One region of the Sorangium sp. So ce119 genome, then DNA from elsewhere that is predicted to be linked to it. Evidence: riboswitches for the same ligand, from Rfam matches in the RefSeq annotation. Region 1 holds a riboswitch; the other holds the start of a gene.
What was found. Region 1 has a riboswitch for cobalamin ahead of WME76_RS01670 (energy-coupling factor ABC transporter permease). Riboswitches for the same ligand answer to the same signal wherever they lie in the genome.
Positions count from the first base shown of each region.

Region 2: it holds a riboswitch for cobalamin, as region 1 does, so the genes downstream of both, WME76_RS47610 (TonB-dependent receptor) here and WME76_RS01670 (energy-coupling factor ABC transporter permease) in region 1, are expected to answer to the same signal.

Region 1 is NZ_CP150310.1:413,102-420,498, forward strand. Features, by position in the region: gene WME76_RS01635 (cobalt-precorrin-5B (C(1))-methyltransferase) at 1-245, opposite strand, end outside; gene WME76_RS01640 (FAD-dependent oxidoreductase) at 262-996, opposite strand; gene WME76_RS01645 (DUF3209 family protein) at 1,019-1,429, opposite strand; gene WME76_RS01650 (CbiX/SirB N-terminal domain-containing protein) at 1,627-2,814, opposite strand; gene WME76_RS01655 (energy-coupling factor ABC transporter ATP-binding protein) at 2,790-3,638, opposite strand; gene WME76_RS01660 (CbiQ family ECF transporter T component) at 3,635-4,396, opposite strand; gene WME76_RS01665 (hypothetical protein) at 4,386-4,766, opposite strand; gene WME76_RS01670 (energy-coupling factor ABC transporter permease) at 4,763-5,440, opposite strand; cobalamin riboswitch at 5,573-5,778, opposite strand; gene WME76_RS01675 (enoyl-CoA hydratase/isomerase family protein) at 6,710-7,397, opposite strand, start outside.
Region 2 is NZ_CP150311.1:860,725-868,121, reverse strand. Features, by position in the region: gene WME76_RS47635 (hypothetical protein) at 1-138, shown strand, start outside; gene WME76_RS47630 (haloacid dehalogenase type II) at 283-1,101, opposite strand; gene WME76_RS47625 (LysR family transcriptional regulator) at 1,278-2,195, shown strand; gene WME76_RS47620 (hypothetical protein) at 2,208-2,768, opposite strand; gene typA (translational GTPase TypA) at 2,840-4,726, opposite strand; cobalamin riboswitch at 4,841-5,047, shown strand; gene WME76_RS47610 (TonB-dependent receptor) at 5,284-7,397, shown strand, end outside.

The sequences.
Region 1 (7,397 bases):
TGGGTGCAGTCCGGGTCGTCGCCGGCGTCCTTGATGACGCTGCACGTGGCGCGCGGCCCGTCGCGGTCGCAGCGCTTCAGCGGGAAGGTCACCCGCTGCCCGTTCGGCAGCGTCGTCTCGATCGCGTCGACCGCCGCGCCGCGCGCGAGCACGCGCGCCGCCGCCTTGGCCGCGGCGGCCGCGCACGCGCCCGTCGTGAACCCCTCGCGCTGCCCTTTCGGGTCCCTCGGCCGGAGCTCTGCCATCCAGAATCCTGAACGATTACAACGACTTCTTCAGCGGGTTGTTGAAGAAGCTCTCGAGGAGCACGCTGCCCTCCGGCGCGCCGAGCGAGGCGAGCCGGTCGCGGATCGGGTAGATGACGGCGCCGTCGCCCGCGCAGAGCACGGCGTCGCGGGGGCCGCCGGCGACGTGGTCGCCGACGAGCGCGCACGCGCGCGCCGGCCGCTCGGGGTGGCCGACAGGGAGGAAGCCGCCGGCGACCGTCAGGCGGGCGGCGGCGGGGAGGCGCTCGCGGACGAACGCCTCGGAGACGAAATAGCCGTCGTCCTCGACGAGCCAGAGCAGGTCGAGCTGCGCGGCGCCGGCGGCGGCCGCGCTCCGCGCGATCCCGAGCGCCGCGGTGATCCCGGTGTCGGTGGCGATCACGAGCGCGCGGCCGGAGAAGCCGGGCGGGAGCCGCAGCTTGCCCCAGGGGCCGCTCCACTCGAGCTCCGCGCCGACGGCGATGTCGTTGAGCACGTTCGACGCCGGCCCGGCGCCGATGCGCTTGACCGCGATCTCGACGGTGCGCTGCTCGGCGTCGCTCGAGAGCATCGAGTAGGCGCGCTTCGCGAGCTTGCCGCCGGGCAGGGTGACCCCGCTGTTGATGATCACGTACTGCCCGCCGGCGAAGCCGAGCTCCGCGCCGTCGACGCGCTCGACGCGCAGCAGCCGGGCGCCCTGCCCGATCGGCGCTGCGTGGGCGATCCTGATCTTCGCGCTGCCCTGGGCCATGGGTCGACTCCGTCTCCTCGGCTCACTCGGCCTGCGCTGCTTGGTCTGATTCCTCGGATTGCTCTGCCGGGTAGATCTCGTGCACGAAGTCGTGCATCTCCTCGAGCTCCCGGTAGAGCCGGCCGAGCCCGTCGACCTGGGCGCGCAGGTCGAGCTCGACCTGCTTCGTGAGGATGAGCAGCGAGCGCAGGTAAGGCAGCTTCGCGTCCCCCGCCGGGGTCTTCGCGACCTTCTCCTGGAGCTCGGCGAGCGACCCCTCGAACAGGCGCGCGAGGTTCCTCAGATCTCCGGCGCGCAGCATCGCCGAGACCGGACCCGGCTCGGCCGCCGCGGGGCCGAGCTCGGCGAGCTCGTGCGCGCGCTCGCCCGGGTCGTCGATGCCGAGGATGTTCATGAGCCCAAGGCGGAGCGCGGCGATCTCGTGACAGGCCATATCGGTTCTCCTGTGCGGCCTCCTACCAGCTAGGGAGGAGGGCGGGAAGGCGCGGACGACGCGGTTCGACGGGCGCCGCGTCCATGCCAGGCGGGCCCCCGCGTCGCGCGATCGACACCCGTGAGGCGCCCGCGGCGGACGCTCGCGAAAGGCGATCGGATCATCGTCCTGGCCGAGCCGTAGCGAGGCGCGATCCATCATTGCATGATGTCGTCGACGAGCCGCGCCACGAGGCGGTCGCCGAGCAGGTGTTCTTCCACGAGGTCCTTCGCGTCCTCCTCGCGGACGCCCCGGTACCAGACGCCATCCGGGTAGACGGCCACCGTCGGCCCCTCGCCGCAGCGCCCCATGCATGACGTCCTCGTCACGCGGATCTGCTGCTGCTGGCCCGCCTGCTTCAGGCGCCGGCGCAGCGCCTCGAGCAGCGCCAGGCTGCCGCGGTCCACGCAGTCGGCGTTGCCGCAGACGAGCACGTGCTTGCGCAGCGAGCGGTGCGCGTGCGGGTGGTTCGACGCCTGCGTGTGCGTCAGCGTGTGGCGCACGCTGTAGAGCATCGCCTTCAGCCCGCCGACCTCCCGCGCGAGCCCTGGCAGGGCGGTGCGGTACATGCAGGTGTCGCAGGGCAGCGGCGCCTCGCCGGCGAGCGCCTGGCGCGCGCGCTCGTCGATGAGGCCGGACAGCGCGCTCGATCGGCCGAGGTGCGGCGCGAGCGACGCGCGGATCCACGGGTACGTCGCCGAGAAGCGATCGACCTGCTCGGCGAGCTTGGTCATGAGCCGCCCGGCGAAGAGGAAGTAGGGGACGACCACGACGCGCTCGGGCCGCTGGCGCGCGACGCGCTCCAGCGTCTCCTCGACCGAGGGCCGGGTGATGCCGATGAACGTCGGCTCGACGAGCTGGAGCCCCCGGCCCTCGCCGATGAGCCGCGCCATCTTGCAGAAGTCGCCGTTCGCGTCCGGGTCGCTGGCCCCGCGCCCCACCACGACGAGCGCCGTGCGGGCGCGCGCCGCCGGATCCTCCGGCAGCACGGACGCCGCCCGCTCGAAGGCGATCTCCGCGAGCGCCGGGTGCACGCCGAGGGGCCGCGCCGCGGAGAAGCGCACGCCCGGGAAGGCGGTCCGCGCCTGCTCGAGCGCGAGCGGGATGTCGTTCTTCACGTGCCCCGCCGCGAACAGGAAGAGCGGCACGACGGCCACCCGGGACACCTGCGCCGCGAGCGCCGCGAGCGCGTCGGCGAGGTGCGGCGTCGCGAGCTCGATGTACCCGTGCTGCACGACGATCCCGGGCCGCGCCGCGCGGTGCTCGGCCACGAGCGCCTCGAACTCGGCGTTCGACGCGGCGTCGCGGCTGCCGTGGCCGATCAGCAGGAGCCCTTCGTCATGCATGCGAGCGCCTCCTCCAGGGTGAGCGGAAGTCCTGCGCGGCCGCGCGGCTCGGCCGACGTCATCCGGGTCCAGAGCTCCGCGACCCACGGCCGCCTGAGCCGCGCCCGCGCGAGGAGCTCCCCCCGCGCGAACACCTCCCGCGGCGGCCCGTCCGCGAGCACCTGCCCGTCGCCGAGCAGGACCGCGCGCGTGGCGAAGAGCGGCACGAGATCGACCGCGTGCGTCGCGGTCACGAGCGTGGTCCCCTGCTGCTCCGAGAGCGCGCGCAGCGTCCGGCACAGGGCGAGCTCGCCTTCGGGGTCGAGCCCCGCGGTCGGCTCGTCGAGCAGCAGGACGCGCGGCTGCATCGCGAGCATCCCGGCGATGCACGCGCGCTTGCGCTCGCCGAAGCTCAGCGCCTCGATCGCGCGATCGGCGAGGTGCGCGATCTGCACGGCGGAGAGCGCCGCCTCCGCGCGGCGCCGCGCCTCGGGGGCGGGCAGGCCGAGGTTCCGCGGGCCGAACAGGACGTCGTCGAGGAGGGTCGCGCCGAGGAGCTGGTCGTCCGGGTCCTGGAGCACGAGCGCGGCGCCCGCGGCGACAGCGTCCGACGGCGAGCCCACGCGGCGGCCCGCGATCTCGACGCCGCCGCCGGGCGCGGGGAGGAGCCCGACGAGCGCGCGGAGCAGCGCGGTCTTGCCGGCGCCGTTGCCGCCGAGCACCGCCACGGACTCGCCCTCGGCGACGTCGAGGCGCACGTCGCGCAGCACGGCCGCGCCGCCGCGGTAGCCGATCGCCGGGGCGCGCAGCGCGATCGCCGGGGGGCGCAGCGCGATCGCGCTCACCCCGCGCCTCCCGCGGCCACGCAGAGCGTCAGCGCCAGGGCGGCGGCGGCGGCGAACGCGAGGTTCGCTGCGGGCGCGCTCGCGCGGCGGTCGGCGACCGGGAGCTTCCCCCGGTAGCCGCGGAGCTGCATCGCGACGGCGGCGTGCTCGGAGCGCTCCAGCGTCCGGAGCGCCACGACGCCGGCGACCGCGCCGGCCGAGCGCGCGGCGGCGGCCGGCCGCGTGAACCCGCCGCGGAGGGCGGCGGCGCTCCACGCGCTGTCGGCCGCGCGCTGCAGCACGCCGGCGAAGCGCCGCGCCAGCGCGAGCAGCTCGACGAGCGCCGCGGGCGCGCCGAGCCCGGCCAGGGCCGCCTCGATCTCGGCGGGGGCGGCCGCGCGGGAGAGCCACTTGAGCACCGCGGCCGCCGCGAGGACGCGCGCGCCGATCGCCGCGGCGCGGCGGGCGCCCTCGCGCGTGAGCGCGTCGAGCGGGAACGCCGCGCCGGCGAGCAGCGGCTCGCCCGGGGTGAGCGCGAGCGCGAGCGCCGCCGCGACGCCGCCGATCCACGCGGCGGGCGCGAAGGCGCGGAGGATGGCGCCCGCGGTCAGGCCCTGGAGCCGGAGGGCCGTGCAGGCGAGGACGAGCAGCGCGGCCGGCGTCCAGGGCGAGCGCGCGCCCGCGGCGACGCAGCACGCCGCCACGGCGGCCCCGAGGCGGAGCCGGGCGTCCACGTCGCGGAGCCGGCCGCGGGGCGGCGCGGGCGGGTCACTCCGCACGGAGCTCGTCGCCGCCGGCCTTCGCGGCGGGCTGATCGGCGCGCTCCACGAAGAGCACGCGCGAGAAGTAGCCGACGGCGAAGCCGGCGAGGAGCCCTGCCCAGAGGAACGCGAAGAGGAGGAGGTCGCCCTCCAGGCCAGCGAAGAGCGGCCCCGTGTCGTGGCGCCCCGCGTCCTCGGCGACGCGGCGGACAACGGCCTCGTCGACGCCGTCCCAGGACGCGTCGCCGCACCCGGCGAGCCAGAGCGCCGCGGCGAGCGGCAGCGCGGCGAGCGGCAGCGCGGCGGTGAGCCGGAGCGCCGCGGCGAGCGGCAGCGCGGCGCGCCAGAGCGCCGCGGCCGGCCGGTGCAGCCTCGGCGGACGGGTCACGACGCCCCCGCGGCGAGCGGGACGACCCGGAGCCGCTCCAGGATGTCGGGCCGCCGGGAGCGCAGGAAGACGAGGGCCCCGGCGGTCATGGCGCCCTCGAGGAGGCCGAGCGGGAGCTGGGTGGGGACGAAGGCGAGCGCGACGGCCGTGAACATGGACGTCACCGACCCCTCGCCGGCGAGCCCGAGGGCGAGCTCGAGCGCCGTCGTCGCGTACGTCGCCCAGTCCGACGTCACGCCGGCGAGGAACCCCGCGACCCACAGGTTCGCGCCGCAGCGCCGCGCGAGCCGGAAGGCGAGGTACCCGGTGAAGGCGCCCGCGATGCCCATCGACGCGACGTCGGCGCCGAGCGTGGTGAGCCCGCCGTGCGCGAGGAAGAGGGCCTGGATGAGGAGCGCCACCACGGTGACGAGGACGGTCATCCAGGGCCCGATGAGCACCGCGGCGAGCCCGGTGCCGCACGGGTGGGAGCACGTCCCCGCGGTCGGCACCGGCACGGGCATGCACGAGATCGCGAAGACGGCGGCGGCGACGAGGCCGACGAACGGCTTGTAGAAGGCGTCCTGCTGGGTGCGCTGCCGGAGCAGGTGGAGGGCGATCGCGACGAAGGGCAGGGCGAGCGCGTTCCAGACCGCGCACCACCCGAGCGGCAGGACGCCCTCCGCGAGGTGCATCGCGGCCGCGGGCCTCACGGCGAGCGATGCGGCCAGGAACGCGGTAAAGAGGACGACGGGGCGGCCGGGAAGACCGATGTTGGCGCTCCGGGTGAAGTCCGCACCCGAACGCCACGAAGACGTGCGCAAGCTGCACCTCGTGGGACTCGGGTAGGTCTCCCGGCTCATGGGTTCGGGGAGCTGTTCGAGCTCCCGGCGCTGCGTCCACCTTCCCGGGTCTCTTCAGGAGGCCCAGTGGTCTTCGGATGCAGCTCCCCATTCACGGTGGCGGGACCGCGCCGGATTCGCACCGGCTTCCCTGTTATGCCCCTGAGGGCACCCGAGGAAACAGATTGTCAGATGGATGCTCGGTAGTCCCGTTTCGCGCCCGGCGTCAAGGAGGTCGCGCCGCGCCCTCGCCGTCCAGCCCGCCCTGTGCCGTCCTGGCCCTCGTCCGAGGGGCCGGCGCTCTTCGCCGTGGCTCGCCGTGCTCGCCTCCCGCGTCGCGCCTCACGTGCCCGCGAGCGGACGGTCCGGTGCCGCCGTGGTGCGCCGCGCGCGCGATGTTCCGCCCGCCGAGCAGCCAGGCGGCGTCAGGGAGCGAGCTTCTCCTTATCCATCAACGCATTGCTGGAGGCCGAGAAATTGACCGAGACGCACGACCGGGGCCGATTGGTCACTTTCTGGCCTTCGTGCTTCCGTGGTAAACACACTTTACTTTCCACGCGCCTGGACGCTGCTCGCCCGGCGCCCGCCTGGGAATGCGTTCACAGGGGGTTTCTTGCGGGTTCGGTCGTGAGCGCCGCTACGTTTCTCGTCGCAGGGCGCTTGGTTCGTCCTGGCTCTTTACTTACATGAGCCGACGTCCAGCGCCTGCCGTGCTGCGTCGTGCCGAGCGCGGATTGACGAGGCGAGCGGGCTTTGGTGCTCTCTCTTCTCGGGACCCGAAGAGCTCGTCGCGTCGAATGCTGTCTCGTATGGATGGGTATGCCCGGCTCGGACGTGCATTCCATGAATTCGGGCGTGCGCGCGTGGTCGCCCGGCTGCCTTCGTGGCGTGAGCGATTCGCGCACCGGCGCGCACGCCTTGCACTTTGTTATCGACAGCGGGCTCTCGGGTGCCACACTCTGGTCACCGCATGCGCGCCGGCGCAGCCCCCCAGCCCGGAGCGCATGCGGTCTTTCTTGTACGCCGCGGCGGACGGTTGGTGTTCCGGCGCGGTTCCCCCGCCGCGCTCATGTTGGGTCCCCCCTCCGGCATGATGCGCGGTCTTTTTTTATGCGCTGTTCGTCACTTCCCGGTGAATGCGGCCTGCGATTTCGACAGGAACGCTTTCATTCCGATTTTCTGGTCCTCGCTGCCGAAGAGGGCGGCGAACGCCTGGGCTTCCAGCTCGTTGGCGGCGGCGAGGTCGAGGCTCTCGCCGCGCAGGAGGACGCGCTTGGCGGCGGCGACGGCGAGCGGCCCGCGCGAGGCGATCTTGAGGGCGGTCTCGCGGGCGCGCGCGAGGAGCTCGGCGGCCGGGAAGACGGCGTTGACGAGCCCGATGGCGAGCGCCTGTTCGGCGGTGATCATGTCTCCTGAATAGACGAGCTCGCGGGCCCGGCCGACGCCGACCCGGCGCAGCAATCGCTGGGTCCCGCCGAACCCCGGGATGACGCCCAGGTTCACCTCGGGTTGCCCGAGCCTGGCGCCTTCCGCCGCGTAGATGAAGTCGCACGCGAGGGCGAGCTCGCACCCGCCGCCCAGCGCGAAGCCGTTCACGGCGGCGATCACCGGGAACGGCGCCGTTTCGATGAGGTCGGCGAGCCGGTGTCCCGCGTCCGCGAACCGCTTCGCGGCGATGCTGTTCATGGCCGCCATCTCGGCGATATCGGCGCCCGCGACGAACGCCTTGCCGGCCCCGGTGAGCACGGCCGCGCGGACCTCGTCGCCCTCGGCGGGCGCGAGGAGCTCCTGGAAGGCGGCGGTGAGGTCG
Region 2 (7,397 bases), on a different replicon from region 1:
GTGGATCTCAAGCCCTACGTGGTGGCGCCGAGCATGAAGATCACGAGCGAGGCCCGCGTGAGCGGTCGTCCCGACGAGGAGACGACGGTGGTCGCGGACGTGCTGCTCGACGTCGACGTCTCGCTCCCCGGCTGCTAGCCGGGCCCAACCGGTCCTCCTGCCGAGCGGCCTGGTCCTCGCCACGGACGGCGCGGTCGCCGCGGATCGCAGCGTGGTCGCGCCGGCGAGCAGGCCGGCGACAGCCCTGATGCATGCTGCCTTTCGCATCAGCCCCGCCACGCTTCAATCAGGGAGGGTGGCTGTCACGAGCTCGACCAGGTCGGCCAGGCTCGCTCCCGTGGCGTCGGCGGTCACGCCGAGCTCCTCGGCCGGCAGGCCCAGGCGGTTGACCCAGAACGTCGGATAGCCGAACCACCGGGCGCCCGCGGCGTCCCAGCCGGCGAACGGCACGAACAGGATCTCCTCGCGTTCGTGGCCCAATGCGTCGAGCGCCATCCGGTACGCGCGGGGATCCGGCTTGTACGTCCTCGCCCGATCGGTGCTGAGCACGTGCTCGAACAGGCCTCCCAGGCCGGCGCTCTCGATGGCAGCGTCGAGCATCCGCGGCGTGAAGTTCGACAGGAACGCGAGCCGGACGCCCGCGGCCTTCAACGACCTCAGCGCCGGCGCCGCGTCCGGCCACGCCCTGAGATCGAGATAGGCCCCGAGGAGCCGCGCCCGCTTCTCCTCGCCGAGGTCGAGCTCCAGCAGCCGCTCGGCGAACACCAGCGCATCCCCGGTCACCTGCCAGAAATCCGCGTACTTCCCCGACGCGACCCGGAGCCACGTGTACTCGAATTGACGGGTGCGCCAGGCCTCGCTCAGCAGAGCGCCGTTGCCCGGGGAGAGCTCCTCCGCGAGCGCGGCGATCGGCCGCGGGTCGAGGACCGCAAAGGCGTCGAAGGCGATGGCCCTGATCTTCGAGGGCGACGCCGGCGGCGGCCGCGCCGGCCCGCCCTCCGCGGCGCACGAGGTGGTCATGGCCAGCGGGGCCGAGCCCAGGAGGCCTGTTGCGGTGACCCCGGCGACGAGGTCGAGAAACTCACGGCGACGTGAAAGCATGCGGGCCTCGATCGGGTGATTGGAATTGAACATTTCGAGAGCGCTGGAGCGCGAGAGCACGCGCCGAGCATGCACGCCCCGCCGTTGCCCGGGGATCCGCCATCGCCGTATACTCGCCATGCATCCTTGCATGACGTGGAGCGCTCTCCGGCAGCAGCGCCCCGCGCGCCGGAGCCATGCTCGACTGGGACGACCTGCGCTACTTCCTCGCCGTCGCGCGGCACGGCACCCTCTCCGCCGCCGCGCGCGCGCTGAAGGTCACGCAGCCGACCGTGGGGCGGCGCATCGACGCGTTCGAGCGGCGCCTCGCGGCAAAGCTCTTTCTGCGCTCGCCGTCCGGATTCGCGCTCTCGGCCGCGGGCGAGAGCGTGCTCGGGCACGCCGAGCGCATGGAGCAGGGCGCCCTCGCCGCCGAGCTCGCCGCCGGCGGGCGCGACGCGGGCCTGAGAGGCCACCTGCGCGTCACGGCGTCCGAGTGGCTCGCCGTGCGCGTCCTCGGGCCGCTGCTCGTCCCGTTCCTCGCGCGGCACCCCGCCATCTCCGTCGACCTCGTCGCGGACGCGCGCTGGCTGAGCCTCCCGCGGCGGGAAGCGGACATCGCCCTCCGCCCCGCGCCGTTCGAGCACCACGAGGTGTTCCAGCGCGAGGTCGCGCGGATCGGGTTCGGCCTCTACGCGTCGGAGACCTACCTCGCCGAGCGCGGCCCGCCGGACTTCGACCGGCAGTGCGAGGGCCACGCCCTCGTCACGATGAGCGACGATCCGCCGGCCGTCGCCGACCTGCCGTGGCTCAGCGCCGTCGCCGGGAAGGCCCGCGTCGCCGCCAGGACCAACGGCCGCGAGGCCCAGGCGACGATGGGCGCCGCCGGCGTCGGGCTCGTCTGCCTGCCGCGCTACCTGGGCGACGCGACGCCGGGCCTGCGCCTCCTCTCGCCGCCCTCACCGCCGCCCGAGCGCGCGCTGTGGCTCGGGGTGCACCGGGACGCGCGCGCGGCGCCGCGCGTGAAGGCGCTCGTCGCGTTCGTCGTCGACGCGCTCGCCCCGCTGCGGCGCGCCCTCCGGCCCGAGCCGCGCCCGCGGCCGATCATCAGGTGACGAGCGTCCGGGCTACGGGGCGCCGTCGAGCTGACACGCCCGGTGGTCCTTGAAGGCCTCCGAGCAGACGTCCTTGAACGACGTCTCGCACGTGGACGCGCTGGAGCCGAGGCACTCGAAGAGCGGATCGAGCCAGCGCGCGATCTGCTCGCAGGACGTCATCGACGAGATCTGGATGCCGGCGCTCATGCAGTCGAAGTACGGCGCCGTCAGCGCGTTGCACGGGCGCGGCGCGGTGATCAGCTCCGCGCAGGCGTCGCGGCAGCCGTTCGACGGGCACGCGCGGTCGAACAGCGCGCAGAAGGCGCCGCACGAGGCCATCTGCGCCTCGACCGGATCGGCGCCGCCGGCGCTCGACGACTGCGGGCCCGCGACCGCGGTGGTCGTCACCGGGCCCGCGCCCGCGCTCGACGGGGCGGCCGGGCCCGACGCGGCGCCCGCCGTCGCGCTGGCGCCCCCGGACCCCTCGTCGCCCCCGGGGGACCCGTCGACGACGACGCCCCCGCCGCACGCGCCCGCCCCCGCGAGCGCGACGAGCGAAGCCAGGCCGGCCGAAAGCAGCGTCGTTCTCATGCCGCGAGTCTACACCGGCCCGGGCAGCGCCGGGGCGCGCGCCGCGTCGATCACGCCGCGCGCGCCGCCGATCACTCCACGGCCTGCGACTGCTCGATCGCGTCCTCGCGGCGCTCGCGGCGGTTGCACGCGAGCACCTTCTTGCGGACGCGCACCGCGTCGGGCGTGACCTCGACCAGCTCGTCGCCGTCGATCCACTCCATCGCCGTCTCGATCGTGAGCAGCCGCGGGCTCGCCAGGAGGACGTTCTCGTCCTTGCCGTGGTTGCGCACGTTGGACAGCTTCTTCTCCTTGATCACGTTGACGTCGGTGTCGTTCGGCCGGTTGTGCTCGCCGATGATCATCCCCTCGTAGACCTCGACGCCGGGGACGATGAAGAACATCCCGCGCGGCTGCAGGTGGTGCAGCGCGTACGGGGTCGCCACGCCGGCGCGATCGGCGACGATGGCCCCCGTCGGGCGGCGCATCATCGGGCCGCCCCAGGGCGCCCAGCCGTCGAACATCGTGTTGAGCAGGCCGGTGCCGCGCGTCGCGGTCAGGAACTCGCCGCGGAAGCCGATGAGCCCGCGCGACGGGACCCGGAACTCGAGGCGGGCGCGCCCGAAGCCGGGGTTCGTCATCTTCACCATCCGGCCGCGCCGGCCGCTGAGGCGCTCGGTCACGATGCCGACGTAGGTGTCCGGCACGTCGACGACCACGAGCTCGATCGGCTCCATCACCTCGCCGTTGATCTCGCGCGTCACCACCTCGGGGTTCGAGAGCTGCATCTCGTACCCCTCGCGCCGCATCGTCTCGACCAGGATCGCGAGCTGGAGCTCGCCGCGGCCGAGCACCACGAACGTGTCCGGCACCTCGGTCGGCTCCACCCGGATCGCGAGGTTCTTCATCGCCTCGCGCTCGAGCCGCTCCTTCAGGTGGCGGCTCGTCAGGTACTTCGACTGCTTGCTCTTGCCGGCGAACGTCGACGTGTTCACGCCGATCTTCATCTTGATCGTCGGCTCCTCGACCACGATCCGCGGCAGCGCCTCGGGCTGCCCGAGATCCGCGATCGTGTCGCCGATCGTGACCGAATCGAGCCCCGCGATCGCGACCACCTCGCCCGCGACGGCGCTCTCGACCGGGACGCGCTTCAGCCCCTCGTAGGCGTAGAGCATCTTCACGTAGCCGCGCGACTGCCCGCCCTCGCCGAGCAGCGCGACGTCAGCGCCGGACCGGGCCGTGCCGCGGACCACGCGGCCGACCGCGAGCCGGCCCACGTAGTCGTCGTGCGTGGTGTTGCAGACGATGACCTGGAGCGGCCCGTCGGGGTCGCCCGAGGGGCCGGGGACGCGCTCGAGGATGGTCTCGAAGAGCGGCTGGAGGTCCGTGGCCTCGTGCTCGAGCTCGCGCTTCGCCTGGCCGAACTTCGCCACGGCGTAGAGCGTCGCGAAGTCCTGCTGCGGGTCGCTCGCCTCGAGGTCGCAGAAGAGGTCGAACACCTCGGAGAGCACCTCGTGGGCGCGCGCGTCGCTGCGGTCGATCTTGTTGATGACGACGATGACCGGGAAGCCGCGCTGGAGGCACTTCGAGAGCACGAACCGCGTCTGCGGCAGCGGGCCCTCGGCGGCGTCGACGAGGAGCAGCGCCCCGTCGGCCATCATCAGCGTGCGCTCGACCTCGCCGCCGAAGTCGGAGTGGCCGGGCGTGTCGACGATGTTGATCTTGACCCCGCGGTACCGGATGCTGGTGTTCTTCGCGAGGATGGTGATGCCGCGCTCTCGCTCGAGGTCGTTCGAGTCCATGACCCGCTCGGCCACGACCTCGTTCTCTCGGAAGGCGCCGGACTGGCGGAGCATGTGATCGACGAGGGTCGTCTTCCCGTGGTCGACGTGGGCGACGATGGCGATGTTGCGGAGATCGTTACGCGGCATATACGGCGGCGGCCGTGTAGCACGCGACCCACGGAGGAGCGAGCCCATCCTCGCCAGAGCCCGAACGTCCGGCCCGCGCGGCAGACGTCGCGCGCAGGGCGCGCGAGGCAGGGTTAGCGAGCGGGGTGAGCGGGAGCGTTGACAGCCGAAGCCGCGCCGCAATAGGGTGCGCGCCGCGTTGGTGCCTGGGCCCTTGCCCAGGCTGAATAGGGAACCCGGTGAGATTCCGGGGCTGCCCCGCAGCGGTAAGCGAGAACGACCTCCACGACGAGCACTGGCCCGAGAGGGCTGGGAAGCGGTGGACAGTAGGAAGTCGGCAAGGCCGAGACGCTCGCAAGCCCGAAGACCTGCCATCGCCCGGCGATAGAGAGACATCTGGCGCCGGTTTGGCCTGGGAGCCTCGAGGGAGGCGGAGAGGTCCGAGCCGCCGCAGCCGTCCGCGCGCGTCCCGGAGTCCGACCCGCCCCCCGCGCGACCTCCCGTTCGCCCGCGGGGGCGAGAGGTCGGCCCGGCGCGGTGTGCGACGGACAGGCCTCTTCTCCTCGCGGTGCTCGGCGCGAGCGGCCCGGAGCCGCCCTGCGCGCCGCCACCGAAGGAGGACGCGCATGCCGCGCGCGACGATCACGAAGCGGAACGGACGCTGCTTTTCACGACACCTGCTCGCCGCGCTCTCCACCTCGCTCGCCGCCGCGCCGCTCGCGCGCGCCGAGGGCGAGGTCCCCGAGGCGCCCGCGGTCGCCGACGCGGCCGCGGTCGCCGAGGCGGCCACGGGCGCGTCCCCCGACGGCGACGCGGGGACGCCCACGGACGGCGGCGGGCCGATCGAGGTCACCGTCCACGCGGAGAGGCCGGGGAGCGAGGCCGCCTCGCGCGTCTCCGTCGGGCACCGCGAGCTCGAGCTCAGGCCGAGGCTGCGGCCGGGCGACATCGTCGAGGCGGTCCCGGGGCTCTTCGCCGTGCAGCACGCCGGCGGCGGCAAGGCGAACCAGTACTTCCTCCGCGGGTTCGACGCGGACCACGGGACGGACGTCGCCTTCTTCGTCGACGGCGTCCCCGTCAACATGGTCAGCCACGGCCACGGGCACGGGTTCACCGACCTCTACTTCGTGATCCCGGAGCTCGTGACGGGGCTCGACGGCGCCAAGGGGCCTTATACAGCGAGCATCGGCGATTTCGGCACCGCGGGCGCCGTCAACCTCCGCTTCGCCGAGAAGCTCGACGAGAGCCACGCGCAGCTCAGCGTGGGGCAGTACGGGATCCGGCGCGGCCTCGTGATCGCCTCGCCGGATCTCGGCGACGCCTGGCGCGCGGTGGCGGCGGCGGAGGTCTACCGGAACGACGGGCCGTTCCTCAGCCCCGAGCGGCTCGAGCGCTTCAACGTGGTCCTGAAGGCGACGCACGATCTCAGCCCGACCGGGAAGATCCAGATGACGTGGATGTCCTACGGGTCGACCTGGCACGGCTCCGGTCAGGTCCCCGCGCGGGCCGTGTGCGGCGAGGGCGAGCAGGGCCACCCGGGCCCGCCGCCGCCCGCGTCCGAGCCGCCGTGCATCGATCACTTCGGCTCGGTCGACCCGACCGAGGGCGGCGCGACCGAGCGGCACATGGCCTCCCTCGCGTACACGACGGCGTGGCGGGACGCCGACCTGAGCGCGATGGCGTACCTCGTTCGCTACCGCTTCACGCTGTACTCGAACTTCACGTTCTTCAGCGAGGACCCCGTCCACGGCGATCAGATCGAGCAGAACGACGACCGCGTCGTCGGCGGCGCCGATCTCCGGCTGCGCCGGAGCTTCGAGTACCGCGGGGCGAAGCTCACGACGTCGCTCGGCGCGCAGATCCGCGCCGACGCGATCGACAAGTCGCTCCACCACGACGAGGCGCGCGAGCGGATCGAGGAGCGGGGCAGGGCCCACGTCGACGAGGGCCAGATCGGCGTCTATGTCGAGGAGGACGCCCGGATCCGGCGCTGGCTCCGCTTCGTGGCGGGGCTGCGCGGGCAGTGGATCGACGTCAACGTGGACGATCGGCGCGAGGATCTCGGCGCGACAGGGAGCCGGTCGAGCGGCTTCCGGGCACAGATGCAGCTCTTCCCGAAGCTCACGGCGATCGTCTCCCCGGTCGATGGCCTCGATCTGTTCGCGCACTACGGGCGGGGCTTCCACTCGAACGACGCCCAGGGCGTGGTGCTGGGCGAGGGCGGGGCGACGCTCATCACCCCCGCGACGGGCTACGAGCTCGGCGCGAGGGCCACGCCGCTGCGCGGCCTGACGCTGAGCGCGGCGGGGTTCCTCCTCGATCTCGACTCCGAGCTGGTCTGGAGCGGGGACGCCGGCGTCACCGAGCCGTCGGCGCAGACGCGGCGCTACGGCCTCGAGATCGGCGCGCGCTACCGGCTCGGGAGCTGGCTCTTCGCCGACGTCGACGCGACCTTCACGCGCGCGCGGTTCCGCGCGAACGCGGGCAACGGGAGCGCGGTGGCCCTCGCGCCGACGCGGACGCTGACCGCGGGTGTCGGCGTCCGCCCGACGTTCGGCGCGTTCACGCCGTTCGCCGCGCTCCGGGTCAAGTCGATCGGCGCGCGGCCCGCGACCGAGGACGAGTCGCTGACCGCCGAGGGGTTCACGGTGATCGACGCCAACGCGGGGCTGCGGTGGAGGGACGTCGAGGTGGCCGTGGACGTCCAGAACCTCCTCGACGCGACGTGGCGCGAGGTCCA